Regions from separate parts of the Acidovorax sp. GW823-FHT01C06 genome, predicted to be linked through region 3. Evidence: predicted binding sites of a transcription regulator. Region 3 holds the regulator's gene; each other region holds the start of a gene.

The links. The regulator sigma-54, encoded in region 3, starts transcription at its own class of promoters, with help from an activator protein. The targets are predictions, from matches to a motif close to TGGCANGNAANCTGCTTT.
Region 1: AC1RCS_RS06685 (ammonium transporter) is a predicted target of sigma-54. The motif match lies at 3,696-3,713, and genes of this name have one in related genera.
Region 2: glnA (type I glutamate--ammonia ligase) is a predicted target of sigma-54. The motif match lies at 3,110-3,127, and genes of this name have one in related genera.
Region 4: AC1RCS_RS19935 (CmpA/NrtA family ABC transporter substrate-binding protein) is a predicted target of sigma-54. The motif match lies at 3,122-3,139, and genes of this name have one in related genera.

The regions. Positions count from the first base shown of each region.
Region 1 covers NZ_JBXAKN010000002.1:244,243-251,959, reverse strand. Annotated here, with positions in the region: gene AC1RCS_RS06695 (tRNA dihydrouridine synthase) at 1-341, shown strand, start outside; gene AC1RCS_RS06690 (phospholipase D family protein) at 388-2,304, opposite strand; gene AC1RCS_RS06685 (ammonium transporter) at 2,423-3,625, opposite strand; gene ribD (bifunctional diaminohydroxyphosphoribosylaminopyrimidine deaminase/5-amino-6-(5-phosphoribosylamino)uracil reductase RibD) at 3,780-4,865, opposite strand; gene AC1RCS_RS06675 (type IV pilin protein) at 4,916-5,347, opposite strand; gene AC1RCS_RS06670 (pilus assembly protein) at 5,358-7,717, opposite strand, start outside.
Region 2 covers NZ_JBXAKN010000018.1:1,440-9,156, reverse strand. Annotated here, with positions in the region: gene glnL (nitrogen regulation protein NR(II)) at 1-837, opposite strand, end outside; gene AC1RCS_RS24595 (hypothetical protein) at 936-1,442, opposite strand; gene glnA (type I glutamate--ammonia ligase) at 1,645-3,060, opposite strand; gene AC1RCS_RS24585 (competence/damage-inducible protein A) at 3,234-4,055, opposite strand; gene AC1RCS_RS24580 (EI24 domain-containing protein) at 4,052-5,008, opposite strand; gene AC1RCS_RS24575 (sterol desaturase family protein) at 5,047-6,060, opposite strand; gene AC1RCS_RS24570 (polysaccharide deacetylase family protein) at 6,147-7,010, opposite strand; gene AC1RCS_RS24565 (YncE family protein) at 6,983-7,717, opposite strand, start outside.
Region 3 covers NZ_JBXAKN010000005.1:285,495-293,211, forward strand. Annotated here, with positions in the region: gene AC1RCS_RS13625 (THUMP domain-containing class I SAM-dependent RNA methyltransferase) at 1-524, opposite strand, end outside; gene AC1RCS_RS13630 (acyl-CoA thioesterase) at 521-1,003, opposite strand; gene AC1RCS_RS13635 (RNA polymerase factor sigma-54) at 1,095-2,684, opposite strand; gene lptB (LPS export ABC transporter ATP-binding protein) at 2,857-3,642, opposite strand; gene lptA (lipopolysaccharide transport periplasmic protein LptA) at 3,639-4,295, opposite strand; gene AC1RCS_RS13650 (thiol:disulfide interchange protein DsbA/DsbL) at 4,506-5,162, opposite strand; gene AC1RCS_RS13655 (SPOR domain-containing protein) at 5,242-5,886, opposite strand; gene argS (arginine--tRNA ligase) at 5,896-7,605, opposite strand; gene AC1RCS_RS13665 (PsiF family protein) at 7,715-7,717, shown strand, end outside.
Region 4 covers NZ_JBXAKN010000010.1:195,602-203,318, forward strand. Annotated here, with positions in the region: gene tsaD (tRNA (adenosine(37)-N6)-threonylcarbamoyltransferase complex transferase subunit TsaD) at 1-642, opposite strand, end outside; gene AC1RCS_RS19925 (branched-chain amino acid ABC transporter substrate-binding protein) at 743-1,909, opposite strand; gene AC1RCS_RS19930 (ANTAR domain-containing response regulator) at 2,117-2,743, shown strand; gene AC1RCS_RS19935 (CmpA/NrtA family ABC transporter substrate-binding protein) at 3,326-4,570, shown strand; gene ntrB (nitrate ABC transporter permease) at 4,607-5,575, shown strand; gene AC1RCS_RS19945 (ABC transporter ATP-binding protein) at 5,680-6,492, shown strand; gene AC1RCS_RS19950 (CBS domain-containing protein) at 6,597-7,037, opposite strand; gene AC1RCS_RS19955 (DUF4148 domain-containing protein) at 7,551-7,717, shown strand, end outside.

The DNA.
Region 1 (7,717 bases), on a different contig from region 3:
ATGCGCTGCGCTGCCGCGAGGTGTCGGGCTGCGCCACGCTCATGCTCGGGCGCGGCATGGTGGCAGACCCGGGGCTGGCCCGAGCCATCCGCGCGGCCGATGCGGGCCGGCCTGGTTCGGACACGGTGGCTTGGAGCGACCTGCTGGCGCACATCGCGGCCTTCTGGCAACTGGTGTGCGAGGACCTGGAGCCCCGCCAGCGCGCGGGGCGCCTCAAGCAGTGGCTCAATCTGCTGCGCAGGCGCTTTCCGGAAGCCGAGGCCGCCTACCAGCACGTGCGCACGATGACGGACCAGCGGGCGATCACCGCCTGGGTGGAGGCGCTGCGGGCCGGGGACTAGCCGCGCATCACTGCGCGGTGCCGCAAAGAGGCGCCTGGACAGGTGCCTAGAGCAGGTGGTCGGGCGCCAGCGGGCCCAGGAGCTGCAGCATCAACCGCAGCGGGGCGCTGGCGTCGGGTTCGGACGTCGCGTCCGCCAGGCCGCTGCCCTCGGGCGCGCGCCATACAAGGTGGCCGTCGTTCAGCTGCACATGCCAGGCGACCTCGCGCAACGCGGCCTCGATCTGCGCGGTGGCGCGGCGCGACAGGTCGCCGCTGCGGATCAGCAGCGCGATTTCCGTGTTCTGGCGCTGCGACCGGATGTCCAGGTTCATCGAGCCCACGGCCAGCAGGCGGCCATCCAGGATCAGAAGCTTGGAATGCAGCATGGCCCGCGAGCTGCCCACGGCACCAGAAGCGCCAGCCTTGCCGCCCCCGCCGGTGCTGCCCGTGGAGCCCAGGGCGCCCCGCAGCACGCCCGTGAGTTCGCTGCGCATCTCATACAACTCGACGCCCATGGCCAGCAGGTCGGGGCGGTGGCGCGCATAGCCTGCGTGGGCAATGGGCGCATCGTTGGAGGCGAGCGAGTTGGTGAGCACCCGCACTCGAACGCCGCGCGCGCGCGCCGCCGCGAAGGCCTGTTTCATGTCCGGGCCGGGCACGAAGTAGGGCGAGATGATGAGCAGATCCTGCCGTGCCTGGCCCATCAGCTGCAGCAGGCCGTCCACCACGGTGTCGGTCTGGGCATCAAGGGCTTCGGCGCCGGGCACCCCGGGCGCGGCGGAGGCGGTGGAGGGTGGGTTGGGGCCGGGGAGGGGGCCGCTGGCGGTGTCCGTGGCACGTGCAGGTACTGGCGCCGATGCTACGGCGCCAGCCGTCGCCGCACGCGGCCCGCGCGAGGTGATCGCCATGGGGGATGCCCTGGCGGGGGCTTTTTCCGGCAGCGCACCCGTGGACGTACCGTCTGGGGGGATCTTGGCGGGCTTGTCCACCAGCACCGCCGCGGGGGCCCAGGTGAACTGCGCTTGCGCCAGGTCCATGGGCTGGTAGTCCCAGATGCGGGCGCGTTGCGCGGTGGTGGTCTGGCTGCCGTCTTGCACCGGCTGGCTGTCGGGCGCCAGGGTGCCGCCCTGGCCGGCGATCCGGTCCCGCCGCGCCGCGTCGGAAGTGCGCGTGCGCTCGCGCAGGGTGTCAAGCTCCTGCTGCGTGACGAGCGACTGCACGGGATAGGCGCGCTCGTTGTTCCAGTAGCTGTCGAAACTGCGGGAGAGGTCCTGCACCACGGGCCCGGCCGCCAGCACGTCCAGATCCACGAAGTTGCCGGAATCGGCGTTGCCGAAGTACGCGTCGCCCAGGTTGCGGCCACCCGTCACGCCCATGGCGTTGTCGGCGATGAAGAGCTTGTTGTGCATGCGCTGCTGCACGCGGGAGAAGTCCCCCAGCGCGCCCAGCATGCGCCCCAGGGGCGAGCCGCGCGCACCCGTGAGCGGGTTGAACATGCGCATCTCGATGTTGGGCACGAAGGCCAGCCGCATGACCTGCGCATCACGCCCCGTGCTGTGGAAGTCGTCCAGCAGCACACGCACACGCACGCCGCGCTGGGCCGCCGCGATCACGCCCAGCAGCAGGCGCTCGGTACTGGCGTCAGCGTGGATGGCGTAGTACTGCAGGTCCAGCGTCTTCTGTGCGGCGTCGACCAGGGCGAGGCGGCTGCTGTAGGCCGCCTGGGGCCCGCTGAGCAGCAGGAACCCGGAAGGATGGCGGCCGCCCACCGACGCGCGGCGCGTTTCCACCAATTGGCCCAGGGCCGTGTCCGCAGGCGACGCCAATGCGCTCGACACCGGCCGGTCCACATCCTTGGGCAGGCCGGCGCAGCCGGTGATGGCGCTTGCAATGCACATGGCCAGGACGGCCAGCCAGCTATAGCGGGCGGTGGTGCCCAGGAACGACGCTGGAGCGGCGGGAGCAGGGGGCAGTGCAGGCATGGCGCGATTGTGACCGTGCGGCGCCGCTCGCGCTTGTCAGACGCGGCGCCAACGCAGCCACGGTGGCGACCGGGTGGACGCGGGCGCATCGCGGTGCGGTGCCCTGGCGCCGCGGCGGCTACCAGCTCACTTCGCGATCGGGTGTGGCGCTGATCTTGTGGATCGACAGGTCCGCACCGTCGAACTCCTCTTCCTGCGAGAGCCGCAGGCCGACCGTGCTTTTGAGAATGCCATACACCACGAAGCCGCCCGCCAGTGCCCAGGCCACGCCCAGGGCGGTGCCGACAAGCTGGGCGGAAAAGCTCACGCCGCCGAGCCCGCCCAGCGCCTTGCTGCCAAAAATGCCCGCCGCCAGCCCGCCCCAGGTGCCGCACAGGCCGTGCAGCGGCCAGACACCCAGCACGTCGTCGATCTTCCACCGGTTCTGCGTGAGCGTGAACATCAGCACAAAAATGGCGCCAGCCACCGCACCCACCACGAGCGCACCCAGCGGGTGCATCAGGTCGGAGCCCGCGCACACCGCCACCAGCCCCGCCAGCGGGCCGTTGTGGACGAAGCCGGGGTCATTCTTGCCCAGCACCAGGGCGGCCAGCGTGCCGCCGACCATGGCCATCAGGGAGTTCACCGCCACCAGGCCGGAAAGTTTGTCCACGGTCTGCGCGCTCATCACATTGAAGCCGAACCAGCCCACGACGAGCACCCATGCGCCCAGCGCCAGAAACGGAATGTTGGAAGGCGGGTGCGCGGAGATGGCGCCATCCTTGCGATACCGGTTGGCGCGGGAGCCCAGCAGGATCACGGCAGGCAGGGCGATCCAGCCGCCCATCGCGTGCACCACGATGGAGCCTGCGAAATCATGGAACTCCTCGCCGGCGAACCCTTTGATCCAGGCCTGCACGCCAAAATGCTGGTTCCAGGCAATGCCCTCGAAGAATGGATACACAAAGCCGACGATGACCGCCGTGGCCATGAGCTGCGGCCAGAACTTGGCGCGTTCCGCGATCCCCCCCGACACGATGGCCGGAATGGCCGCTGCAAAGGTGAGCAGGAAGAAGAACTTCACCAGTGCATAGCCGCTTTGCTGCACCAGCGACTCGGCCCCCACGAAAAAGTGCGTGCCGTAGGCCACGCTGTACCCCACGGCAAAGTACACGACCGTGGACACAGAAAAATCCACCAGGATCTTCACCAGCGCATTCACCTGGTTCTTCTTGCGGACCGTGCCCAGCTCCAGGAAGGCAAAACCGGCGTGCATGGCCAGCACCATGATGGCCCCCAGAAGAATGAACAGGGCATCCGTGCCCTGTTTGAGTGCTTCCATAACATCCTCTTGCAGTAAATTGATCCGTTCTGGTGCGGTTTGAGTGGGTGCACCAGATTTGCACCAAATTGAAGCAAGAAGCGCGCCAGAGGTTGGTGCGTGGCTTTTGCACTGCCTTGGGGCGGTGCGGCCGAAGGCGATCGCGAGGGCTGGATTAAAAACTATCCCGACCCTGGACCCGTGCCAGGACGCGAAGGTCCGGTCCGATCATCTCTGCGGATGTGAACTGCAGCGCAAGCCCGTCCGCCAGCGCATGGAGCGGGTCCAGGTTCGCCATGCCCAGCCCGGGGCCCAGCAGGCGAGGGGCCAAGTACACAAGCAGTTCATCGATGAGGCCTTCTCGGACGAGGGATCCATTGAGCTTGTGGCCTGCTTCCACATGCAGCTCATTGATTCCCCGCTGGCCAAGGTCTTTCAGCATCGCTGCCAGATCCACTTTGCCGCTGGCATTGGGCAGATGGATCACCGTGGCACCGCGAGCTTCCAAGGCGGCTTTCTTTTCCTTGCTTGTGTTGGCTGTGTAGACAAGGCAATCACGTCCGCCCATCAGCAGGTTGGCATGCGGGGGCAGCTGCAATTGACTATCCACCAAGACCACATGGGGCTGGCGGGGTGTAGGTACTTCCCGGACGTCCAGGCGGGGGTTGTCGTCCAGCACGGTGCCAATGCCGGTCAGAATGGCACAGGCCCTTGCCCGCCAGGCATGCCCATCCGCGCGCGCCGTGCGCGAGGTGATCCACTGGCTGGCGCCGTTGTGAAGCGCCGTGGTGCCGTCCAGGGACGCTGCCGTCTTGAGCCGCACCCATGGCGTGCCCCGAACCATGCGGCTGAAAAAACCGATGTTGAGTTCGCGTGATTCTTCTGCCCCTGGGCCCACGACAACCTCGATACCCGACGCCCGCAATCGCTCGAATCCGTGGCCTGCGACCAGAGGGTTGGGGTCGGTGATGGATGCCACCACTTTTGCAATCCCGGCTTCGATCAATGCATTGCAGCATGGACCGGTGCGGCCATGGTGAGAGCATGGCTCCAGGGTGACATAGGCGGTGGCACCGCGCACGTCGCGGCCAGCTGCTGCGGCATCGCGCAGCGCCATGATTTCTGCATGGGGGCCACCAGCACGCTGAGTGAATCCTCGGCCCAGCACCTCACCGTCGGGAGCGGTGATGACGCAACCAACGCGGGGATTGGGGCTGGAAAGAAAAAGCGCCTGGGCGGCTAGCCCAAGCGCTTGGTCCATTGGTAAGGGCGCTGTGGTGTTCATTGCGCCGCAGATGGTAGCGTAGAGGATTACTTGTTCCAGCAATCCGCAGCAGTTGTGCCCGAGCCCAGGTTGAGCGCGTTGCGCGTGCCTGTGTTGGTCAGCGTGAAGTCGCCGCAACGGTCTGTGGCCTGGGGGCCGGCCTTGCGGGTGGCCACCAAGGTGAAGGCCGCATTGGTGTTGCCTGCCTGAAAACCAATGGTGTAGCGCTTGGTCGCATCTCCAGCCCAAGTGAGTGCAGCAGGAAGCGCAGTGGGATACACGCCAGTGGCTGTGGCAGCTCGCTCGAGCCATTGTTGTGCCTGCAGCAGTCCGGCGCGAGCGTCTGCTCTATGCCCGCGCCGAATGTACTCGGCATAGCTTGGATAGGCAATGGCCGAGAGGATGCCAACGATGGCGACCACAATCATAAGTTCGATAAGGGTGAAGCCATGCTGCCCTTTCCGCAGAGGTCGGTTCATGATGAGTTTCTCACTTCAGTTGGCGCCAACTTGGGCGCAGCGATTGCTCCGGCATGCACTGCATGTTGAAACCATTGCCCTTGGCATCAATATCGCGATTCTCGCACTTGTCTCCGGCTTCTTTTTTGATCAGCGTATGTGAGCCCTTTGTCACTGATGCGCGCGACACAGATTTGTCATCGCCACATGTAGTACATACTGGACTACCACCTCCAGGAGGGGTGTAAAACGTGCCGTTCTTGTCAGAGTCGAGGATCTGCACCGTGGGCCGCTTCCCGTCCATGATGTTGACAAGAGTGAGGTACTGGCGTTCTTCGTCCACCGTATTGGATTCGCAGCTTTCCACGTTGGGGTCTATATCAGATCCCTTTGCTGGTACTTGAGAGTACACAGCCAATATATTGCTGCCGTCATAGAACTCCATGGGTTTCAGCAATCGCTCGCCGACGGCTGGCAAATCCATGTACCAGCCATTGAAATTGACCCAGGTGTCCTTTTTCAATTCATCCGTGATGTCCACCGTGGCGTAGTTGGCATCCACAGCTGTAATTTTCTGGGCAGCCAGCTTGGCGTTGACTACTCCCACGCCCAAAGGCACCGGAGCAGGAATGCAGTCGCTGCCACTGGGGCAGGTACCTGCACCTGGGTGCACCTGAAGACGTTTGCCCTTCGCGGTGTCGACGATGCGATAGCGGGTGTTGTCCAGCACCGAGTACAAGGATTGCACATTTGAATCGTTCTCGTCTGCCTTGGTGACATTGCGGCCAGTACCAAACGCCACCATCATGCCCCCTACCGATACGGTCTTGGCGCTGACGCCCGTTCCGATGGTCATCGTGCGATCATTGGCACGCACCGTGGGAGTGGCTGTGATTGGCTGTCTGATGGCGCCAGTGGCATCGACACGGGCGCGTGTACTACCCAGTGTGGCAGGACCGGTGGTCGTAAAGAGCGGTTGTCCACCCAAAGCAACGCCCCAGCTGGCGTCATCGACATTCGTCAGGTCGAACTTCCAGAGATTGCCTCGATTGTCACCTGCGTACACCACGTCTGGGCGGCTGTCGCCATTGAGGTCAACCAAGCGAGGAGTTGCCAAGCCGTTGTCGGCGGCTTCGCCAGTGCCTACAGTATCGGCAGTCGCGGCAGCAATACGTTTCAATTCCTTGTTGCCATCCAGGTACTGGATCAATAGGACGGGGCGCTGGTTGGCGCTGTTGTAACCGTTGCCCATGACTACGGCCCAGCGGTCATTGTTCATGCGCGTGATCTGGGTGGTGCGCATAGGGTTGTTCTCATCCAGCACAGGTCGGGCCGTGATATTGCCGATGTCCTTATCCTCATCCACGGCTTTATCGCACGCGGTCTTTTGAGCGCCAGTCATCGCCGCACAGTTGGGGGCGGTTTCGGTGCCTCTAGTGCGGTCAAGCACCACCAGCTTTTGGGCATTTCCTTCCGAGAAGCCTGGGAGGCCGGCCGGCGTATCTGCGGTGGCAGGATTGGTTACATCCAACACGAAGTAACCTTTGCCTCCGGCACCCATCGTGCCTACCAGAAAAGTTCGCCAATCGGGCACATAGATGGCGGGATCGGCCGGGTCTGGTTGCCCTTGATCTACGTCGCCAGTCATGGGTGAACCATCCACAAAAAATCTGTGCTTATTATTGTAAGTGGGGTCGCTCAGCAGAGGAAGGTTGGCAAGCACGCCACGTGGGGCGTAGGCAATTTTCTCTGTGCCGTCTGTGGCTGAAAAGCCGTGCAGCAGGCCATCGTTACCACCCACATAGAGCATGGGCGTCCGGGATTTGTTGGAGCGCGTAAAAGCGCTATAACCCTTCAAGGGGTAATTGCTTGCAGGCGCCCCTGCGTACCACACCACGGAGTTGATAATGTCCCCTTGGCGGCTTTTGCGTTCGCGGAAGGGCTTGGCTACGGTGTAGCCATTGGTCTCGGAGCCTTCCAGAACGCGATCCCCACGAATGAAATTGAGCCGATTCTGGGCGTTGGTGGCGACGGTTACGGTGGCATCGCCTGGGTCCTTGCCCAGCAGGTTCTTTTGTGCAGTACTGAGGTTGCTTTGATCGCTGGCCCATTTGAAGGGCACCCCGCCCTTGTCTTTGGTGCTGACCCACTGATCACTCCAGCTCAGAATGACGCGACTGCTGACCGTAAAAGTAGCATCGTCCAGCTTATCGGCTGTATTTTTCCCGTCCCAACTTGTAGTCGGCACAGTGGTGCCATCTTTTTTCACCGTTTCTGCGGTCACGAAGCCCTTCCATGCATTCTTGGGTTCGTAATTACCGGTGAATTTTCCAACATCGGTACGCGAAACGTTGGAGCCGCTGGTGGCGGTAGAAGTGAGGTCGGGATCAA
Region 2 (7,717 bases), on a different contig from region 3:
GTCGATGACATGCAATTCCAGTGCCAGCCGGTAGCGCTGGCGACCAAACGTTACTTGTCGGGCCACACGGGTGCGCAGGGTGATGACCGCGTCGCCGGCCGCGATGCGGTCGGTCAGCGCCTGGGCCGCGTTCTGCACAATGTTCAACAGCGCCTGGATGAGCTGGGCGCGGTCGCCGCGGAATTCTGGGATCGAGGTGTCGTAGTCGCGCTGCACGCGCAACCCCTGCGGGTACTCCACCAGCACCAGCGAGCGCACGCGCTCGCACACTTCGTGGATGTTCACGTCGCCCACCAGGTGCGGGTGGCGGTGTGGCGCAAGCAGCCGGTCCACCAGGCTTTGCAGGCGGTCGGCCTCGTGGATGATGACCTGGGTGTACTCGGTGAGCTCGCGGCTCTCGAGCTCCATCTCCAGCAGCTGGGCGGCACCACGGATGCCGCCCAGGGGGTTCTTGATCTCGTGGGCCAGGTTGCGGATGAGCTCCTTGTTGGCCTGTGCCTGGTCGAGCAGGCGCTCCTCGCGGTCCTGCCGCGCCTGCTGCTCCAGCGGCCACAGCTCGACGAGGATCTCGCCCACCTGCTCGGCGTCGGCAACGTTCACATGCACGGGCACCGGGTCCTGGTGCAGGCGCTTGAGGCTCGCCTCATACCGCAAGGCGGCAAAGTCCTTGCCCCGGGCACCTGCCAGCGCGGTCTGCAGCAACGCGGGATCGGTGAAAAAGGTGGAGAAGTCCACGCCTTCCAGGGTGCGGCGCGACAGGCCGAGCGTGTTTTCCAGTGCCGCATTGGCAAATTGCACGGCGCCATCGGCGCGCAGCACGGCCACCAGGGTGGACATCAGGTCCAGCGAATGGAATCGCCCTGTGTCGGTGGCTGGGGTGTCGGGAAAGGGCGAAGAGCTCACACGCGTGCCATGCAAGAAAAAAGGAAGGTGACTTAGTTGGCGGGCGGCAGGCGTGCGATCTCGCGCTTGATGCCGGCAATGTCGCTTTCGCTGCGGGCCACGTTGGCCTTGAGCTCCGCCGTGCGTTCCATGTAGCGCTGGGGGTTGCGCAAATCGAGGGCATTGCGCTCTGGCGCGCCGCCGTTGTATTCCTTCACCAGCTCGGCATGGCGGGCCTCGGCCTTGCGCAGTTCGGATTCGAGAATGGCCCGCGCATCGGCATCGCGCGCTTTCTGGTCGTTGCTGTTGGCCCGGGGTGCATTCGAAGGTGCCGCCGTTGCCGCAGGCGTGCCGCCGCCCGAGGGCGCCGGGGCCGCCGACGCCGGCCGGGTGCCCTGCACGACGGTGACATTGCCGCCTTCCACCAGCTTGCATCCCCGCTCCTTGGCCTGGGCGGCGTTGTTGGTGTATTCGTTGCCACAGCGGTAGATGCGGTCTTGCGCCCACGCGGCCGGTGCCGTCGCGGCGATGAGTAACAGGGTGATGAGCGTTTTCTTCATTCGGTTTCCTCGCACTGCCATGCAGGGGTCAGGGGAGTATCCACCAATCACCATGCATCGCCAATCCAACACCAGCAGGCCCTCGCAGGGCTTTGTACATGGATGCAACGGCCCCGGGATTGGTTTCACCAGCCTCTCCGGCCCCATGAAAAAAGGCGGCCTTGGCCGCCTTTTTGGTGAGCAACAGCCTGCAGGGAGGCGATTACAGCGAGTAGTACATGTCGTACTCGACAGGGTGAGGCGCCATGCGGAAACGCGTGACTTCGCCCATCTTGAGCTCGATGTACGCGTCGAGCATGGAGTCGGTAAAGACGCCGCCCTTGGTAAGGAAACCACGGTCCTTGTCCAGATACTCCAGGGCCTGGTCCAGGCTGTGGCAGACGGTGGGCACCAGCTTGTCTTCTTCGGGTGGCAGATGGTACAGGTCCTTCGTGGCGGCTTCGCCCGGATGGATCTTGTTTTCCACGCCGTCCAGGCCGGCCATCATCAGGGCCGAGAAGGCCAGGTAAGGGTTGGCCGATGGATCGGGGAAGCGCGCTTCGATGCGGCGGCCCTTGGGGTTGGCGACGTAAGGAATGCGGATCGAGGCCGAGCGGTTGCGGGCCGAGTAGGCCAGCTTCACAGGGGCTTCGAAGCCGGGCACCAGGCGCTTGTACGAGTTCGTGCCGGGGTTGGTGATGGCGTTCAGGGCGCGTGCGTGCTTGATGATGCCGCCGATGTAGTACAGCGCGAAGTCCGACAGGCCGGCGTAGCCGTCGCCCGCGAACAGGTTCTTGCCGTCCTTCCAGATGGACTGGTGCACGTGCATGCCGGAGCCGTTGTCGCCAGCGTAGGGCTTGGGCATGAAGGTAGCCGTCTTGCCGTAGGCGTTGGCCACGTTCCAGACCACGTACTTCAGGACCTGGGTCCAGTCAGCGCGCTCGACCAGCGTGCTGAAACGCGTGCCGATTTCGTTCTGGCCAGCGCCCGCCACTTCGTGGTGGAACACTTCGACCGGGATGCCCAGGGATTCGAGGATCAAGGACATTTCGGCGCGCATGTCCTGCGTGCTGTCGACAGGAGGCACGGGGAAGTAGCCGCCCTTGACGGTGGGACGGTGGCCGCGGTTGCCACCTTCGAGCTTGGCGCCCGAGTTCCAGGGGGCTTCGTACTCTTCGATCTCGAACATGACCTTGCCGGGTTCGTTGGACCAGCGCACGCCGTCGAAGATGAAGAATTCTGGCTCGGGGCCGAAGAAGGCCGTGTCGCCCAGGCCGGAGGCCTTCAGGTAGGCTTCAGCGCGCTTGGCGATGGAGCGTGGGTCGCGGTCGTAGGCCTTGCCATCACCGGGTTCGATCACGTCGCACTGCAGGAACAGCGTGGTTTCTTCGAAGAAGGGGTCGATGTTGGCGGTGCTGGGGTCGGGCATGAGCTGCATGTCCGAGGCTTCAATGCCCTTCCAGCCAGCCACGGACGAACCGTCGAATGCGTGGCCGGACGTGAACTTGTCTTCATCGAAGTGGGACACCGGCACGGTCACGTGCTGTTCCTTGCCCCGGGTATCGGTAAAACGGAAGTCAACGAACTTGACTTCGTTCTCCTTCACCATCTTCATCACGTCTGCAACGGTCTTGGCCATCAGGTTCTCCTGGGTAAAGCGCTTGTTGAAAAAAGAATTTGTGGAAATAAAAGCAGTTTGCGTGCCAGCTGGGTGCAGCCGCCGCACTATGAAGGAGCACTACGGACTGCAGGCCGATAGGACATTTGCGAGATTGCACCAATAAGGTGCGCAACAACGATCAACACCAAGCATCACAAATTGCGCACCAATTCAGGGCCACACTCTGCACCAAAACTGTGCAATCCCGTCTTGAGATCCTGCCAGGCGGCCGGGACCAAGGGAGCAGGACCTTTGACGCCCAGTTCGATGTGCCGCCCGTATTGTGGATGATCCACGCTGGGTAAGCTGAACACCCGGATCTCGGGGTGCGATTTTTCTATGCGCTCCATGAGAGGTGTCAATGCTGCCTCCATGGCGCCATAGACCACCACCGACTGCTCGACCTGGGGAGCACGGTTGAACAGGTCTGCATAGTGGTGGTCGAGCACCCATTCGATCATGGGCCAGGCCATGACCGGGAATCCGGGCACGAAATGGACGGCACCGCCGCCAGCGCCCTCGCAGCTGAAGCCGGGAATCTTGTTGTAGGGATTGGGGATGATGCGGGCGCCTGCGGGAAAGACGCCCATGTTGAGCCGGTGCACATTGTCCGGCCGCTCGGCTTCGTATGGCACACCTTGCTCCCGCGCCACGTCCTGCATGCGTTCGCGGATCAACGCCTCGGCCTCGGCATGCAGAGCCAGCTCACGGCCCAGGGCGCTTGCCGCGCATTGGCGGGTGTGGTCATCGGGCGTCGCACCGATGCCTCCGCAGGAGAAGACCACATCGCCCGAGGCAAAGGCCCGCCGCAGTGTCGCGGTGATGCGGTCCGGGCTGTCCCCGACGTAGTCCGCATACGACAGCGACAGGCCGCGAGCCGAGAGAAGTTCGATGACTTTGGGCATGTGCTTGTCCGCGCGCTTGCCCGACAGGATTTCATCGCCCACGATGATCAGGCCGAAAGAGGGAGTCATGGGGAAGGGGTTCCGTGGGTGGGAGATGGCGTCGGAGACGCTGCGAGTGCCGCCGGGGCTACAGCAGCAGGAGGCGGCTCGGCACTGGCGTCCGGTCCGCGCACCAGCTCCTTCGCCGGCGCAAGGATCGGGGGCGCCTCAGCGGCCACCGGCCCCGCAGCCTCTTGCCGCAGGCGTGCCAACGCGGCCAGGCAGTAGTGCGCGAACCACAGCGATGAAAATGCGAAAACGAGGGTGTAGATCCAGATCGCCAACGGCACCAGGATGAAAAAGGCCGCTGCAAACACCACCCCCGAGGCCCATACGATGCTCGGCGCAGCGCCTAGGTAGCCCGTCAGGATGCCAATGCCCAGCAGTCTGCTGCGGTGGCGGCGAAAAATAGCCTGCCGCTCCTCCTTGCTGGCATGGTCGGCCAAGACATCGAAAGCCATCACCCGGTAAGTAAGCCACCCCCAGATCAAGGGCGGCAGGATGAGCACCAGCGGCGGCACCAGCCACAGGGGCACAGACACCACCAGGGCGATCAATGCCAGCAACGTGGAACTGACCGACCACACCACGCTGGCGATGAAGGAGCCGCCCTTCTTGCGCTCCAGGGCCGGAAAGCGCCGGTCGGCCACCAGCGCCACCAGTGCAGGCGTCATGAGCACCGCCACCACCAGCAGGGAAACCACCACCAGCGCGGGTGCCACCGCCAGGATCACCATCAGTGGCGCCACCACCGAAGTGACATCTCCCAACCCCCAGCCCTGCAGCCAACTCCAGAAGCTGGCCAGGAGGGCGGAGGCGTCCAGCAGTGCGCGCATTCCCCGCACGGCGCCGTCCCAGTAGAAGTACCCCAAGCCCAGCGCCAGCGCCACCATCAGCACGAGCGGCAGCACGGACAGGGCCATCACACGCGGGCGCAGGCAGTAGGCAGCGGCGCGCCAGAAAGAATCAAACAGAAGTCCCATGCCGGCAAGCATACCGTCTTGACCGTCCGCAGGGGCTTTCAAGCCTTGCCGAGCAGCCGCAGCAAGCCACGCCATTGCTGCGACCAGAAACCCTTGCCGTAGTCCCGTACCTGCCCGGTCGGCCCCGCCTCCACCTGGTCGCGCACGCCCGTCGAATCGAAGCGCAGCTCGAAATTGGCGGTGCGCATCAGAATGTCCCACCAGGGCAGCAGCACTCCGAAGTTGTGACCGCCCAGGACGGTGCGATACCTTGCGCGCCCCGCGCTCGCCCCCTCACCCGGCAGCGGCTTGATGGTTTCATGGCCGATCCCAATGCTGTGGTGCAGGCGGTGAAAGCGCGGGCTCACCCACAGCCGCTCGCCCCAGCGGCCAAACCACAGGCGCACGTTGGCATGCTGAAAGCTCTCGCTGAGCTGCGTGATGGCGACGATGGCGATGAACTGCCCCGGCGCGACCCCGATGAGTTGCGCCACCACCACGAGAATCGTGTCGCGCAGCAGGTCATCGAGCAGGTGGTTGCGGTTGTCGCTCCACATGGTCATCTGGCGCTGCGCATGGTGCAGGGAATGAAGGCGCCACCACCATTCAAAATGGTGCTGCCCCCGGTGAATCCAGTAGTCCACGAAATCGAACACCACCAGATACAGCAACAGGCTGACCCAGGGTACATCGGTGATACCGGGCCAGAGGCCATCGAGCTGGAATGTGCTGATGCCCGCCACCCGCAAGGCGCCGAAGAACGAATCCGCCAGCGGGTCCACCGCCAGGAACAGGCCCAGCCGGAACAGGCCCAGCCGGTGAATCAGCGTGTAGAGAATGTCGGTGCGGATCGTCGCCCGGTCGGTCACGGCCTCCACCGGCCGCCAGCGCTGCAGCGGGCCAATCACCGCGGCGATCACCACGAGCTGCAAAAGACCCACCAGTATCCAGCCCGCGGCCTCGTAGCCGCTTTCAAGCTGGTTCCCCAGTCCCATGGCGAACATCGCTGGCTGCAACAGGCTTTCAAAAAGCCATTGCTGAGCCGCATCAAATCCGTTGCCTAGCCACCCCATCGCGTCACGCTCCCTCCGTACCGCCGGCCCCGCCTGCACTCAGGCGGCGGCCGTGCACAACCCAAACAATCCCCGCCGCCATGATCTCAGCGCCCCTTCCCGGGTGCATAGTCAGGATGCTCGCGCAATGTGCGAAAGCAAAACCCCCGCTCCTTGAGGCCCACGATCAGCGGCTCCAGCACCGCCGGCGCCCACGGGTCCTTGCGCGACCAGATGCCCAGGTGGGCCAGCAGGATGTCGCCACTGCGCACCTCGCGCAAGGCCTTGTGCAAGAGCGCGGCGTTGCTGGCCTTCTCACTGGGCAATTCGTCTCCCAGGAACCCCGCCGGGGACCACCCCACATGCGTGAAGCCGCATGCGCGCGCACTGGCGAGCAGCCGTGGCGATGTCTTGCCCCCCGGCGCGCGAAACAGAGGCAGGGGAGTCTTGCCCGTCAGCACCTGCAACCGGTCCGCGGCCCGGGCGATCTCTTCGCAATACCCGGCGGCCGTCAGCACAAAATCCTGCCCCTCTCGAGGCCCTGCCGAGGGACGCACGCGGAACGAAGGGTTTTCTACCGTGCCAAGGTCGGCGCGCCAGTACGTGTGGTCCCAGGTGTGCGAGGCAAACTCATGCCCTTCTGCCGCGCGTGCGCGCCACCACGAAGCCCAGTGGGCGCCCAGGCTGCCATCGCCTTCCTGGGTCCGCTCATTGGCGGCAAAAAACGTCACGCGCACCTGCTGGCGCGCCAGAACCTCCGCAACCAGAGGCGCGACGGCCATGTGGCCCGTGTCAAAGGTGAGGTAAACAGGAGTTTTACAGTCGTTTTGGGCATTGGCGCCCGATATGCATGCGCCAATTGCTATAAAAAATATAGCACCCCTGATCCCGCGGGCAAGCTGCCCCCAACCCCGGGAAAGCCGGCTACGGCCAGCCCCGCCGTTCAGCGCGGCGCGTGCTGCAGCGTCCATACGCCGTGGGGAGACTTGCCCACCGTGACCTGCCGCACGACCTTCTTCGTTTCAGTATCCACCACGGACAGCTTGCGCGCCCAGCGGGAACTGACATAGATGAAACGGCCATCGGCGGACACCTCCATGCAGTCGGGCCCCCCGGGAACAGGGTAGGACTCGACCACCTGCTGGGTCGTCATGTCGATTTTGCTGATCGAGTTGGCCACGCGGTTGCTGACATACAGATGCCGTCCGTCACCCGCCGCGCGGAAAGCGTGCGCTCCATTGCCCGTCTTGATTTTCTTGATGCTCACGGGTTCGCGTCCGGAAACGTCGAACACCTCTACGCTGTCACTGCCAGTCAGGCCCACGAACACGCGCTTGTCGTCTGCGCTGCCGTAGACATCTGCAGGCATGGCTCCTGTTTTGATGCGCCACTTGATCGTCTGCGTCGCGATGTCGATGGCCACCAGCTCGTCGCTGTCCTGCATCGTGGAGTACACCGTGGTACTTCGGCTGTCGATCCACAAATGGCTTGGGGTGCGGGATGTGGCCACGCGCTGGACGAGAGTCAGTTCCTTGCCATCCCAGCGATAGAAGTCCACGTGGTTGAGCCGGTTGGCCGCCGTGATGAACCACTTCATGTCCGGTGTAAAGCGCAAGTGGTAAGGGTCCACGATGCCGCGGACGGTGCGCTGGACCTGTGCGGTGCGCGGATCCAGGAA
Region 3 (7,717 bases):
TCGCCCTTGTCCTCGCGCCAGCCGCGCTTGAACAGCGGCTCGCCCGAGGTGTCGATGTAGATGGTGGCTTCGTCGGTGGTCAGGTGCAGGTGGATGCGCACGTCGGGCCACTGCGTGTTCACGTCGGGGCGCACGCCGCTCTTGGCGCGAAAGCGGTCGGCCACCGCGTCCTTGACCTTGAGCCCCGCGAAATTGAGGCTCTGCAGCGGGCTGTGCTGGGCGGTCACCTCGACCTTGAAGGTCTGGCGCGTGGTGAACCAGATTTCCCAGGCCACGTCGCTGGCGGCGGCGTAGAGGTCGTTCTCGGAGCGGTACGGGCGGTGCGCCAGCTGCACCAGCACGCGCTGGGCCAGCCGGCTGTGCAGGTTCAGCAGCAGCGCGTCGCGCCACGAGGCGCGCAGCAGCACGCCGCCCCGGCCCACCAGCAGGTCCTGCCCCGTGAGGCCGGTGATGCCGTGCACTTCGTCGGCCAGGAAGCCCTCCACACCGGCGGCGCAGGGGAGAAAAAGTTGGAGTTGGTTCATGACGATGGTGAGGATACGCGCTCGGAAAGTGCGTGTGAATCCGGCGTGCCGCCACGGGCCAGCAGCAACTGGCGAATGGAGTCCGGGATCGGCGCCACCTTGCGGCCGGCCTTGCCGATGAAAACGATGCCGATCTTGCCGCGCGCCACCTCGCGGCCCGAGGTCTTCTCGGTCATGCAAAAGACCAGGTCGAACCCATAGCGGTTGAAGTCCGCAGGCGCCATCTCCACGCGCATGGTCTCGCCGTGGAACCCCTCGGACTTGTACTGCGCCACGATGTCTCCGACCACGATGGACAGCCCGCCCACGTCGGCCTCGGGGTAGCCGAGTGACTGGAAAAACCGCACCCGGGCCTCGGACACGAGGCTCAGCAGCTGCGCGTTGTCCAGGTGCCCGCCCTGGTTGACGTGGCTGATGTAGATCTGCATTTCGGTGACGAAACCGAAGTGCGCGGGAAGGTCGAAGACGATGCGGGCCATGGACGGGGTGGCGAAGTGAGAGGGAAAGACGGCAACGGAGCGGAAAAACGGGCCACCAGGCGCATGCGCCGTGCACACGCCCGCACGGCGCCTACAGCGCCTTGCGCAGATTCGCCGGCGCGATCTTGAGCGCCTCGCGGTACTTGGCGACGGTGCGGCGCGCGCACTCGATGCCCTGCTCCTTGAGCATCTCGGCGATCTGGCTGTCCGACAGCGGCTTGGTCGGGCTCTCGGCGGCCACGAATTGCTTGATGAGGGCGCGCACGGCGGTGCTCGACGCATTGCCGCCGGTCTCGGTGCCCAGGCCCGAGCCGAAGAAGTACTTGAGCTCGTAGGTGCCGATGGGCGTGGCCATGTACTTGGCCGTGGTCACGCGGCTGATGGTGGACTCGTGCAGGCCCAGCTCGTCGGCGATGTCGCGCAGCACCAGCGGGCGCATGGCGAGTTCGCCGTGGGTGAAGAAGTTCTTCTGCCGCTCCACGATGGCGCGCGAGACGCGCAGGATGGTGTCGAAGCGCTGCTGGATGTTCTTGATGAACCAGCGCGCCTCCTGCAGGCGCTGCTGCATGCCCTGGTGGCCCTCGCCGCCCTTGTGGCCGCGCAGGGCGCCGGCATAGATGTCGTGCACGCGCAGGCGCGGCATCACGTCGGGGTTGAGCTGCACGATGAAGTTGTGCTGCCCGTCGCGGCCATTGGCGCGCCCGGCCTTGCGCACGATCACGTCGGGGATGATGATGTTGCGCTCCACGTCGGCGAAGCGGCGCCCCGGGCGCGGCTCCAGCCGGGCGATCAGCGCCATGGCGGCGCGGGTGCGCTCCTCGCTGTCGCCGCAGGCCTGCGTGAGGCGGCGCACGTCGCGCCGCGCCAGCATCTCCAGCGGCTGCTGGCACACGCGCAGCGCGGTCTGCACGGTGTCGGGGTCGATGTCGCTGTCCTCGTCGGCGGCCAGCGCCTTGAGCTGCAGCGTCAGGCACTCGGCCAGGCCGCGCGCGCCCACGCCCACGGGCTCCAGGCTCTGCAGCAGCCGCTGTGCCACGGTGAAGCGGTGCACCAACTCCTCGATCTGCTCCAGGTCGTCGGGCCCGGCCAGGCTGATGGCCAGCTCTTCGAGCGGATCCTCCAGGTAGCCGTCGTCGTTGAGCGATTCGATCAGGAAGCGCAGCGCGGCGCGGTCGATCTCGGACAGGCGCAGCGCCAGCGCCTGTCGGTGCAAAAAGGCGGTCAGCGATTCGTGCGTGCGGGCCAGCTCGGTGGCGTCGGCCTCGTCGCCTTCGGCGTCGTTGCGGTTGCGGGCGGGGGCGTCGCCGCCCCACTCGGCGTCGTTGGGCGCCATCTCCACCGTGCCGTCGCCGCTCCAGTCGGGCTCGTCGGCGCCCGCGCTCGGTGTTTCAGCATCATTTTGAGCCTCAGCGCTGGTACTGCTTGCGCTGGTAGCTCCTGAAAAAATAGCATCATCCGCGCTGTAGTCGTCGGCCTGGGCCGGCGTATCGGCGGCTTCCAGGCCAAACTCCTCGCGCGGCGCCTCGTCGGCGTTGCGTTCGAGGAACGGGTTTTCGTCGAGCATCTGCTCGACTTCCTGCGAGAGTTCCAGCGTGGACAACTGCAGCAGCCGGATGGACTGCTGAAGCTGGGGGGTCAATGCAAGATGCTGCGAGACGCGCAGCGAGAGTCCAGGTTTCATTGATTGAGCGCCGCCGGGCCGCCCCAAGGCGCGAAGGCCCCCTCGGGGGGCAGCGAACCACGCGCAGCGGGGAGCGTGGGGGTACCGTACCGCGCCGCCGGGCCGCCCCAAGGCGCGAACGCCCCCTCGGGGGGCAGCGCAGTACACGAAATGACAAGCGTGGAGGCCATGTCTACATGCGGAAATGTTCGCCCAGGTACACCCGGCGCACTTCGGCGTTGTCCACGATCTCGGACGGCGTGCCCTGGGCCAGCACCTGGCCATCGCTGATGATGAAGGCGTGGTCGCAGATGCCCAGCGTCTCGCGCACGTTGTGGTCGGTGATGAGCACGCCGATGCCGCGCGCCTTGAGGAAGCCGATGATGCGCTGGATCTCGATCACGGCGATGGGGTCGATGCCCGCAAAGGGCTCGTCCAGCAGGATGAAGCGCGGCTGCGTGGCCAGCGCGCGGGCGATCTCGACGCGGCGGCGCTCGCCGCCCGACAGGGCCATGGCGGGCGAGGCCCGCAGGTGGTCCACGCGCAGCTCCTGCAGCAAGGCCGTGAGACGCTCTTCGATGGCCTCGCGCGACAGCGGCTTGCCGTCGTCGTCCGCGCGCTGCAGCTCCAGCACCGCGCGCACGTTCTCTTCGACCGTGAGCTTGCGGAAGATGGAGGCTTCCTGCGGTAGGTAGGACAGCCCCAGCCGCGAGCGGCGGTGGATGGGCATGTGGGCCACCGAATGGCCGTCGATGCGGATGTCGCCCGCGTCGCTGCGCACCAGGCCCACGATCATGTAGAACGAGGTGGTCTTGCCCGCGCCGTTGGGCCCCAGCAGGCCCACGACCTCCCCCTTTTGCACGACCAGCGACACATCCTTGACGACCTTGCGGCTGCCATACGACTTGGCCAGGTGCTGCACCTCCAGGCGGCTGCCCGCCTGGGTGTCAGGACCGGGGCTGACGGGCTGCGCGCTCACTTGGAGCCGCCGCCAAGGCTGTTGCTGGGGCGCAGCACCGGCGCCGATGCCGGGGGCGCGGCCTCCGGCGCGGCGGTACCGGCGGGCGGGTCCTTGGGCGCGAGCACCGCACGCACCCGGCTGCCGGGCGCGGGCGCATCGCCCGCCGCATTGGTCGCGGGGGTGCGCTTGCCGTCCACGGTGAACACATCGGTGAGGTTGTTGTAGACGATCACGGCGCCGGTGATCTCGTCGCTGAGGACCGCCCCGCGGTAGCGGCGCAGCTCGGCGCGGGTGATGAAGCGCACGTTGTCGGCCTTGCCGTCGTACTCGATGACTTCGCTCTCGCCTTCGATGAACTCGTCCGGCGCGCCCGCCACGGTATCGCGCTTCTGGCGGAAGAAGGCCCGCTTGCCCGCCTCGGCCGTGACCACGCCGTACTGGTAGCCGTCGGCGTCCTGGCGCACGTCCAGCCGCGCGCCGCGCAGCACGATGGAGCCCTTGGTCATGACCACGCGGCCCGAGAACACGCTGGTCTGCTTGAGCTCATCGTGTCGCAAGGCGTCGGCCTCGATGTTCATGGGCTTGGCGCGGTCGGCCTTTTCGGCGTGCGCCGCGCCCAGATGGCAGGCCAGGGCGACAAGCAGGAGGTGGGGGAGGATGCGGTAGTTCATAGGGCACGAATCTTGCAGGTCATTGTAGCCACCCCACGGCGTGCGCCATGAAAAAAGCCCGCATCCGCGGGCTTCTTCTTGGGGCATCCGAGGCCGTCGGCGCTTGGAAGCCGACGCCTGCACCCGTGGAGCCGGCGCTGCCGGGCCGCCGGGTGCGTTCCCCTGGGCAGGAAGGCGGCTCACGAGGGCCACGCTTCCTTCAAGGAGGCGTCACCCCTTTTTCGCCGTGGCGGCCAGGTGCTCCACCACCTGCAGCACGTTCTGCATGTTGCCGGCCATGGTGCCATCGGTGTAGTACTTGCCGGCCACGCCCATGGAAGGCACGCCTTCCACGCCATACGCGTCCTGCAGCTGCGACGCACGGCGCACCTGGTTGGACACGGTGAAGGAGCCGTAGACCTCCTTGAACTTGGCGGCATCGACCCCCTGCTGGGTCACCCAGGCCAGGATTTCGTCGTCCTTGGCCAGCTTCTGCTTTTCCACATGGATGGCGCGGAACACCTTGGCGTGCAGCGCGTCGAGCTTGCCCATGCCTTCGAGCGTGTAGTAGAGCTTTTGCTGCGGCACGAAGCTGGCATTGAAGGCCACGGGCATGCGGCGGATGCTCATGTCCTTGGGGGCGCTCTTCACCCATGCGTCGAGCGTGGGCTCGAAGGCGTGGCAGTGGGGGCAGCTGTACCAGAAGAATTCGATCACATCGACCTTGCCGGCGGGCGCATCGGGCGCCACGGGCTTGTCCAGCCGCTTGAAGTCCTTGCCCTCCTTGAACTGGCGGGCCTGGGCCAGCGCGGGGGTGGCCACTGGCAGCGTCAGGGCGGAAGCGGCAACCGCCGAGGCGGCGGACAAAGAAAACTCACGGCGTTTCATGGCAAAGACTCTCCTGGTTCTGGTCTGGGGGATGTGAGCCATGCCCCCGCAAAAAGTTCAGCTCCCGCTGCGCGGCAGTTCAGCGCTGCACCCGCACCAGGGCCGATTCCACCCCGGCGCCGTCGAGCTTTTCCTTGAGCTGCTCGGCATCATCGCGCTTGGTGAACGGGCCCACGCGCACGCGGAACACGGCCCGCCCATTTTGCTCGCGCTCGCTCACCCGGGCCTCCCAGCCCAGCATGGCCAGCTTGGCGCGCTGGGCATCCGCATCGGCCTGGGTGCGGAATGCCCCGGCCTGCACGAAGTAGTCGAACGGGTCCAGGTTGCCCTTGGCGGCGGCCTTGGCGACGGCCAGATCGCCCAGCGGGTCGGCGCCGGGCTTGCTTTCGGCCTTGGCCGCCTCGGGCTTGCTGGCAACCGGCTTGGGCGCGGAGGCGGCCGCCCGCACCTCGGGCGCCGCCGCGGAGGCGGGCGCGGAAGCCGCCGCCACCGCCGGCGCGGGGGGACGCGCGGGGTTCTTGCCGTACAGCGGAGAGTTCGGGTCCCAGTTCTTGTTCTTCTGGGATTCGGCGGCATCCATGTCCACGCCCCGCCCGTTGCCCTTGTTGAGGAAGGGCACCGGCACCTTGGTCACGTACACGGCCACCGCCAGTGCGGCCCCCAGGCCCACGATGACCCCGACGATGAAGCCGATGATGGTCCCACCCGTCTGTTGTTTCTTCATAGTGACTGCTTACATTCTGGCCGGAGCCGACACGCCCAGCACGGCCAGGCCATTGTGCAATACCTGCGCGGTGGCGGCGACGAGGGCCAGCCGGGCCCGCTTGACGGTTTCATCGTCCACCAGGATGCGCTCGGCGTCGTAGTAGCTGTGGTAGCTGGCGGCCAGGTCGCGCAGGTAGAAGGTCACGTCGTGCGGCGCCTCGCCGTCGGCGGCGGCGGTGAGCATCTCGGGGTACTTGGCCAGCTGCAGCATCAGCGCCTGGGCCTGCGGGCCTTCGAGCGCCGACAGGTCCGCGCCCTGGAGCGAGGCCACATCGCCGCCGCCCTGCTCGGCCCAGCCGCGCAGCACCGACTGGATGCGCGCGTGGGCGTACTGCACGTAGTACACCGGGTTGTCGTTGTTCTGCGCCACGGCCAGGTCCACGTCGAAGGTGTACTCGGTGTCGGGCTTGCGGCTCAAGAGGAAGAAGCGCACCGCGTCCTTGCTGGTCCATTCGATCAGGTCGCGCAGCGTGACGTAGCTGCCCGCGCGCTTGCTGATCTTGACCTCTTCGCCGCCCTTGACCACGCGCACCATGGTGTGCAGCACGTAGTCGGGGTAGCCCTGCGGGATGCCCACGCCGGCCGCCTGCAGCCCGGCGCGCACGCGGGCGATGGTGCCGTGGTGGTCCGTGCCCTGGATGTTGACGACCTTGGTGAAGCCGCGCTCCCACTTGGCGATGTGGTAGGCCACGTCGGGCACGAAGTAGGTGTACGTGCCGTCCTTCTTGCGCATGACACGGTCCTTGTCATCGCCGTAGTCCGTGCTCTTGAGCCACAGCGCGCCGTCCTGCTCGTAGGTCTTGCCGTTGGCCACGAGCTTGCCCACGGTGGCCTCGACGCGGCCGCTGGTGTACAGGCTCGACTCGAGGTAGTACTCGTCGAACTTCAGATTGAAGGCCTGCAGGTCCTTGTCCTGCTCGTTGCGCAGGTAGGCCACGGCGAACTGGCGGATGGACTCCACATCGTCCACGTCGCCGCTGGCGGTGAACGCGCGGTCGTCGGCCTTGACGGTCTTCTTCGCGAGGAAGTCGTTGGCGATGTCCTGGATGTAGTCGCCGTTGTAGAACGCCTTGGACGCCGGGTTCTCGGGGTCGGTGGGCCAACACTCGTCGCCGGGCTTGAAGCCCTTGGCGCGCAGCTGCGTGCTGGTGGTCAGCGTCTGGATCTGCACGCCCGCGTCGTTGTAATAGAACTCGCGGTGCACCTTCCAGCCCTGGGTGGCAAAGAGGTTGCAGATCGCGTCGCCCAGCGCCGCCTGGCGGCCGTGGCCCACGTGCAGCGGGCCGGTGGGGTTGGCCGAGACGAACTCGACCAGCACGCGCTGGCCGTTGTCGGCCTGGTAGCCAAAGCGGTCTCCGGCCCCCAGGACCTCGCGCACCACTTCCTGCTTGGCGGCGGGCTTGAGGCGGATGTTGAGAAACCCGGGGCCGGCGATCTCGATGGCATCGACCCAGCGGGCAAACGCGGGCGTGGCCTCGAGCGCGGCCTTGAGCTGCTCGCCCAGCGCGCGCGGGTTGAGCTTGAGCGGCTTGGCCAGCTGCATGGCCGCCGTGCAGGCGAAGTCGCCGTGGGCGGCCACCTTGGGGGATTCGAACGCAGCGCGCCCGGCAGTGCCGGGCGACAATTTTTCCAGCTCGCCGGCGAGCGCCGCGAGCAATTCCTGTTTGACGGAGAGCATGCGGGGATTCTACGGGGGCGCCCCGTCATCCCATCCCGCCGCTGTGGCGTTATGCTGAATGGCCCGGTGTCCACCGGGCCGTTCATCCCCCTACCCGCAGGAGCATTACATG
Region 4 (7,717 bases), on a different contig from region 3:
GTCGAGATTGCCGCTGTGCAGCAGCGGGCGCGGCAGCTTGAAGGCCGCCGGATCGCCCTGCTCGGCAAGGCGTGACAGCGCCGGCCCTCCCGGGTAGCCCAGGCCCATGAGCTTGGCCGACTTGTCGAAGGCCTCGCCCGCCGCGTCGTCGATGGTCTCGCCCAGGATCTCGTAGCGACCCACGCCGTCCACCCGCATGAGCTGGGTGTGGCCGCCGGAGACCAGCAGGGCCACGAAGGGGAACTCGGGCGGGTCCGCGCTCAGGAAGGGCGAGAGCAGGTGCCCCTCCAGGTGGTGCACGCCCAGCACCGGCTTGTCCAGCGCCGCGCCCAGCGCGCAGGCCACGCCGGCCCCCACCAGCAGGGCACCCGCCAGGCCCGGGCCGCGCGTGTAAGCGACCACGTCCACGTCCGCCAGCGTCTGGCCGGACTCGGTCAACACTTGCGTGGCCAGCGGCAGCACGCGGCGGATGTGGTCGCGGCTGGCCAGCTCGGGCACCACGCCACCATAGGCCTGGTGCATCTCGATCTGGCTGTGCAGGGCGTGGGACAGCAGGGTGGGAACGGCATCGCCCGTGGAGCGCACCAGCGCCACGCCGGTCTCGTCGCACGAGGATTCAATTCCGAGGATCAACAGACTCATGCCCCGAGTGTAAAACCCGGGCTCGCGAGGGGCCTGATGCAAAAACCCCTGCCGGCGGTGGCCGGCAGGGGTCGTGCATCCCCAGGGTCGCAGGCCGCGCCTACCAGCGGTCCGAGCGCATGCGCAGCTCCCAGCTGCCGCTGCGCAGTTCGTACACGCCCACCGCGCCGTAGCGCTGCTCGCCCTTGTCATCCCAGGTCATCGTGCCGATCACGGGCGCGTAGCCGTTGATGCCGTGCATGGCCTTGGTGATGTCCTTGGGGTCCGCGGACTTGGCCTTCTGGATGGCCGCCGAGAGCACGTACATGCTGTCGTAGCTGTAGTGCCCGCCGTACGCGGGCGGCTTCTTGTAGGCATCGATGTACTTTTCCAGGAAGGGCTTGCCCGTGGAAAACTCCTTGGCTTCCAGCACGGGCGAGGTGGCATAGACGCCCTCGACGATGCCGGCCCCCTTGGTCATGTCGGTGGTCTTGATGGTGTCGCCGCCCAGCAGGCTCACCTTGGTGTGCCCCACCTTGCGCAGGGCTTCCAGCAACGCCAGCGCCTGGAAGTCATTGAGGGTGGAGACGATCACCTCCACCTTCGCGGCCTTGAGTTCGCCGGCCAGTTCGTCGAATGCCGTGGTCTTGTCGTCGAACGACTTGCGCACCACCACCTCTTTCTTCTCGGCCTTGAGCTGCGCGGCGGCCCCGTCGGCCAGGCCCTTGCCGTAGGGCGTGCCATCATCCAGCGCGGCATAGCGCGCGGCGCCCAGCTGGGTGGCGGCAAACGAGCCGATGGCGCGCGCCTGCAGCGTGTCGTTGCCCACCATGCGGAAGGTGGTGGAGAAACCCAGCTGCGTGAACTTGGGGTTGGTGGAGATGGCGATCTGCGCGATGTCCTTGGCCGCGTAGATGGGCGCGGTCTCGATGCTCACGCCCGAATTCAGGTGCCCGATGACGGCCACCACGCCGGCATCCACCAGCTGCTGGGCCACCGTCTTGCCGGTGGCCGCGTCGGCCTTGTCGTCCACCGCCACCACCTCCAGCGTCACCCGCTTGCCGTCCACGGTGTAGCCGCCCTTGTTCAGTTCGGCCACGGCCAGGTTCACGCCATTGAGCAAGTCCTGCCCGAGGGCGCCCAGGGGGCCGCTCAAGGGCTGCGCCACGCCGATCTTGATGGTGTCGGGCACCTTGCCGCACCCGGACAGGAGCAGCAGCGCCATGGACGCGGCGGTGGTCAAGGCCAGCCCGGCGGCGAAACGGCGCCGGTCAATATGCTTGTTCATGCGGAATCCTCATCAATATGTCAATGTGACCAGATGTATATGCGACGACGGAGGAAAGGCGCTATCGGGTATGCCCTGCCAATCGGCAAACTATTAGCAAGTTTCAGACCCTGCAAGGCAAGGCCCTTGCCGGAACCCGGCACCTGCCCGGGGCGCACCGCTTCGGCGCACCAATTTGTGGCGTAAAAATTGCTTATGCTCCAGGGTATGAACGAGTCTCTGCGCATCGTGGTGGTGGCCCCGGACCTGGCCATTGCCGACCCCGACGACGAACACGCCGTGCTGCAGGCGGAGCGTTCGCGGGCGCTGCGCATCGGGCTGCTGGAGAACAATTTCAACCTGATCGCCACGCTGCCCGCGGATGTGTTCCTGAGCGAGCGGATCGCCCAGCTGCAGCCCGACCTGATCATCGTGGACGCCGAGAGCGAGGCCCGCGACGCGCTGGAACACGTGGTGGTGGCCACGCGCGACGAACGCCGCCCCATCGTGATGTTCACCAACGACGAGGACACCTCGCACGTCAAGGACGCGGTGGCCGCGGGCGTGTCGGCCTACATCGTGGCCGGCCTCGCGCCCCAGCGCATCCGCCCCATCCTGGACGTGGCGATGGCGCGCTTCCAGCACGAGCAGGCGCTGCGCGCCGAGCTCGCCGATGCCAAGACCGAGCTCAAGGACCGCAAGACCATCGACCGCGCCAAGGGCCTGCTCATGCAGCGCCAGGGCCTGACCGAGCAGGCCGCGTACGAGAAACTGCGCAAGACCGCCATGGACAAGGGCCTCAAGCTCGTGGATGTGGCCCAGCGCATGCTCGACGTGATGGACCTGCTCGGGTAAGCAGGTGACATCCTCCTGAGGCGCTGCGCGCATCGGTGCAGCCGCCAGAGGCCGCCCGCTCTCGGAGACCGTCCAGACTGCACAGGCAGTCTTGGAGCCGCGGCCCCTGGCCCCTCCTCTGCCCGGCTCGGGAAAGGGGACGATCCCCTCGCTGCGCAGCGGTCCTTACCCGGCATCCCCGGCCTGGGCCACGCCCAGGTCCACCGGCTTCTCCCGGATGGTGCGCCGCACAAAGGCAGTGCGGCATTCACCGCGCGCACCACCTCCGCGCGTTTGCAGGTCAAAAAGGCCCCCGGCGCTTGATCCATTTGCGCAAGAAGCTATCAGTTCAATAGCAAATCATGCGCCGAACTGATGCGGAGCCCGTGCGGCAAGGCCTGGCACGCCACTTGCTTTAACCCCTGCGAGACCAATGGCGGTCTCACCCCCACACAGCACGGGCCCAAAGGCGGGCCGGTGCTGGGCGAGCCCTTCATCGGGTATCGCCATGGACAGAGGCGTCCCTCACCGACCGGTGCTGCATGTATGCAGGCTGCTCGGGAGGACGCCTTTTTTGTTTTCAACGCTATGAGGAAGTGCCCCATGACCGATCTGCTCAAAACCAGCCTCAACCGCCGCACCGTGCTGCAGGCCGCCACCGTGGGCGCCGTCGGCGTCAGCCCCGCGCTGCGTGCGCTGGTGCACGCCCAGGGCTCGGACGCGCCGGAGAAGAAGGAAGTCAAGATCGGCTTCATCCCGCTGACCGACTGCGCCAGCGTGGTGATGGCCTCGGTGCTCGGCATCGACAAGAAGTACGGCGTGACCATCATCCCCACCAAGGAAGCCTCCTGGGCCGGTGTGCGCGACAAGCTGGTCAACGGCGAACTCGACTTCGCCCACGTGCTGTACGGCCTGGTCTACGGCGTGCACCTGGGCCTGGCCGGGCCCAAGAAGGACATGGCCGTGCTGATGAACCTGAACCACAACGGGCAGGCCATCACGCTGTCCAAGAAGCTCGCCGACAAGGGCGCCGTCAATGGCGCGGGCCTGGCCAAGCTGATGGCCAGCGAGAAGCGCGAGTACACCTTCGCGCAGACCTTCCCCACCGGCACGCACGCCATGTGGCTGTACTACTGGCTGGCGGCCAACGGCATCAACCCGATGAAGGATGCCAAGGTCATCACCGTGCCCCCGCCGCAGATGGTGGCCAACATGCGCGTGGGCAACATGGACGGTTTCTGCGTGGGCGAGCCCTGGAACCACCGCGCCATCATGGACGGCATCGGCGTGACGGCCACGACCACGCAGGACATCTGGAAGGACCACCCCGAGAAGGTGCTGGGCACCACGTCCGAATTCGTGCAGAAGTACCCCAACACGGCCCGTGCCGTGACGGCCGCCATCCTGGAGGCCAGCAAGTGGATCGACGAAGGCCTGGCCAACAAGAACAAGATGGCCGAGACCATTGCCGGCAAGGCCTACGTGAACACGGGCGTCGATGCCATCAACCAGCGCATCCTGGGCCGCTACCAGGACGGCATGGGCAAGACCTGGGACGACCCCAACCACATGAAGTTCTTCAACGAGGGCACGGTGAACTTCCCCTACCTCACGGACGGCATGTGGTTCCTCACGCAGCACAAGCGCTGGGGCCTGGTCAAGGACCACCCCGACTACCTGAACGTGGCCAAGGCCGTGAACCGCATCGACGTCTACAAGCAGGCGGCCGCCGCTTCCAAGACGCCGCTGCCCAAGAGCGAAATGCGTACGAGCAAGTTCATGGACGGCGTGGTGTGGGACGGCAAGGACCCCGCCAAGTACGCCGACAGCTTCAAGATCAAGGCGTAAGCGCCCTGCCCCGTCCACCCTGCACAGGAGAACACCATGGTCAGTGCCGTCTTTCACTCCCCGCTGGATGCAGCCCCCGTGGTTGCACAGAACGCTATGAATAATGTAGCTAGCAGCGCTTCGCCCGCAAGCGCCAGAAGCCAAAAACAGTCAAAAACGGCAATGGCGGCAAGCCCTGCGCCCACGGCATCTGCAGCCCCCGCCGGTCGCGACTGGGCGGCGCTGTCGCGCGGCTTCTGGATGGCGGTGCTGCCGCCGCTGTGTGGCCTGGGCTTGCTGGTGGGTCTGTGGGCCGTGGTGTCAGCCACCACGGGCAACAGCATTCCCGGCCCGGTGGAAACCTGGAAGCAGGCGCTGGAAATCTTCAGCAACCCGTTCTACCGCAACGGTCCCAACGACCAGGGCGTGGGCTGGAACGTGCTGATGTCGCTCGAACGCGTGGCCGTGGGCTTTGGCATGGCGGCGCTGGTGGGCATTCCAGCGGGCTTCGTGATCGGGCGCTTCAACTTCCTGTCGCGCATGTTCAACCCGCTCATCAGCCTGCTGCGCCCGGTGTCTCCATTGGCCTGGCTACCGATCGGCCTCCTGGTGTTCAAGGGTGCCAACCCGGCCGCCATCTGGACGATCTTCATCTGCTCCATCTGGCCCATGATCATCAACACCGCCGTGGGCGTGCAGCGTGTGCCGCAGGACTACATGAACGTGGCCCGCGTGCTCAACCTGTCGGAGTGGAAGATCGCCACCAAGATCCTGTTCCCCGCCGTGCTGCCCTACATGCTGACCGGCGTGCGCCTGGCCGTGGGCACCGCGTGGCTCGTGATCGTGGCCGCCGAGATGCTGACCGGCGGCGTGGGCATCGGCTTCTGGGTGTGGGACGAGTGGAACAACCTCAACGTCAAGAACATCATCATCGCGATCTTCGTGATCGGCATCGTCGGGCTGGTGCTGGAGTTCGCGCTCATCAAGCTGGCCACTGCGTTCACCTTCGAAGAGGTCAAAACCTGACCCACCCCTGAGCCGCGCCTGCGGCGCGTCATCCCCTCAGGTGCCCCCCAGTGGCCCGGCCAAGCCGGTGCCGCGGCGGTCCTCGAAACAACCCGGAGTTCCTCATGCACACCTCTCTCACCACCAAGTTCATCGAAGTCCATGGCGTGGAGCAGACCTTCAAGACCGCCAAGGGCCTGTTCCCGGCGCTGCGCGACATCAACCTCACCATCGCCAAGGGCGAGTTCGTCGCGCTGATCGGCCACTCGGGCTGCGGCAAGTCCACGCTGCTGAACCTGATCGCGGGGCTGACCACGCCCACCAACGGCGCACTGCTGTGCGCCAACAAGGAGATCAGGGGCCCGGGGCCGGAGCGCGCTGTGGTGTTCCAGAACCACTCGCTGCTGCCCTGGCTCACCTGCTTTGACAACATCTACCTCGCCGTGGAACGCGTGTTTGGCGGCAAGGAAACGAAGGCCCAGCTCAGGGCCCGCACCGATGCGGCGCTGGCGCTGGTGGGCCTCACGCACGCCGGGCAAAAGCGCCCCGGCGAGATCTCGGGCGGCATGAAGCAGCGCGTGGGCATCGCCCGTGCGCTGGGCATGGAACCCCAGGTGCTGTTGATGGACGAGCCCTTCGGCGCGCTCGATGCCCTGACCCGCGCCAAGCTGCAGGACGAGCTGCTGGAGATCGTGGCGCGCACGCAAAGCACCGTGGTCATGGTCACCCACGACGTGGACGAGGCCGTGCTGCTGTCCGACAAGATCGTGATGATGACCAACGGCCCCGCCGCCACCATTGGCGAGGTGCTGGCCGTCGACCTGCCCCGCCCCCGCCGCCGCGTGGAGCTGGCCGAGGACCCGCGCTACGTGCAGTGCCGCAAGGCGGTGATCGACTTTCTGTACACGCGGCAGGCGCATGTGGAGAAGGCGGCCTGACGGCGGGCCCCGGGATGCCGCAATCGGGCGGCCCCCCCCCACGGGAATGCAAGGGCTCTGGCCACAAGGCCAGGGCCCTTGCCGCTTCGGCCTCTGTCTCTGTCTCAGCGCGCCCCGGTGATGTACTGCTCCAGCTGCTCGATGATGAATTTCTGCTCGGAAATGATGTCCTTGACCAGGTCACCGATGGAAATCATGCCCACGAGCTTGCTGCTGTCGTCCACCACGGGCAGGTGGCGCAGCCGGTTGCCGGTCATCAGCTGCATGCACTGCTCGCTGGTGTGGTCGGGCCGCACGAACAGCACGGCGGTCGTCATCACGTCCCGCACCTGGGTGACCGAGGACGTGCGCCCCATGAGCGCGATTTTTCGCGCGTAGTCCCGCTCGGTGAAGATGCCCACGATGTCGGCGCCTTCGGTCACGATCAACGCACCGATGCCCTTGTCCGCCATGAGCTTGAGCGCATCGAACACCGAAGTGGCGGGCCCGATGGTATGCACGGTGGCATCGGGTTTGGATTGAAGAATCTTGGCGACTACGGTCATTGGAACCTCCCTCGTGATGGCTGAAACAGGTACAGAGTGATTTCAGCCCATAAGCCTTGCCGATGCAACCCGCGCAAGTGCCATTCACCACACCTTTGGCGCGTTCCCCACGGACTCGATGCACATGTTTCGCACTTGTTGCATTCGGGAGAACCCGAAACAAACCGAAAAGAATCGAAACCGCGCTGAGACGACGCATGCCGCGCCGCCCGGCACGATACAGCCCATGTCCAACGCGCTTTCGAAAGGATTCACCGCCCACCTCTCCTGCCACCACGATCGCTTGCGACTGGCTACCGGCCCTCGGGCCGCAGGCAGAAAGACAGGCGTCTGGATTGTTTCCAAAACTGGAACAGTTAGTTTGCGACCGAGTAGTTTTTCTTTGTACCACCGCGGCGTACAGTTCATCCCATCGATGAGCCGAACCCGCAAGGCGACTCACCGAACCCGGTTCAGAAATGGTTTTTGTCCCGGCTTTTTTGAGACGCTTTTTTCTTCCTGAAGGATTTCATCATGAACAAGACCGCCCGCTTCCTCTCCATCGCCGCCGTGGCTGCTTTCGCTTCGTTCGGTGCCCAGGCCGACGAGGCCGATGCCTCGCAGTTCGCCACGAAGTTCGAGACGAACCGCACCCGCGCCGAAGTGGCCGCCGAAGCCGCCACCGTGGCCCAGACCCGCTC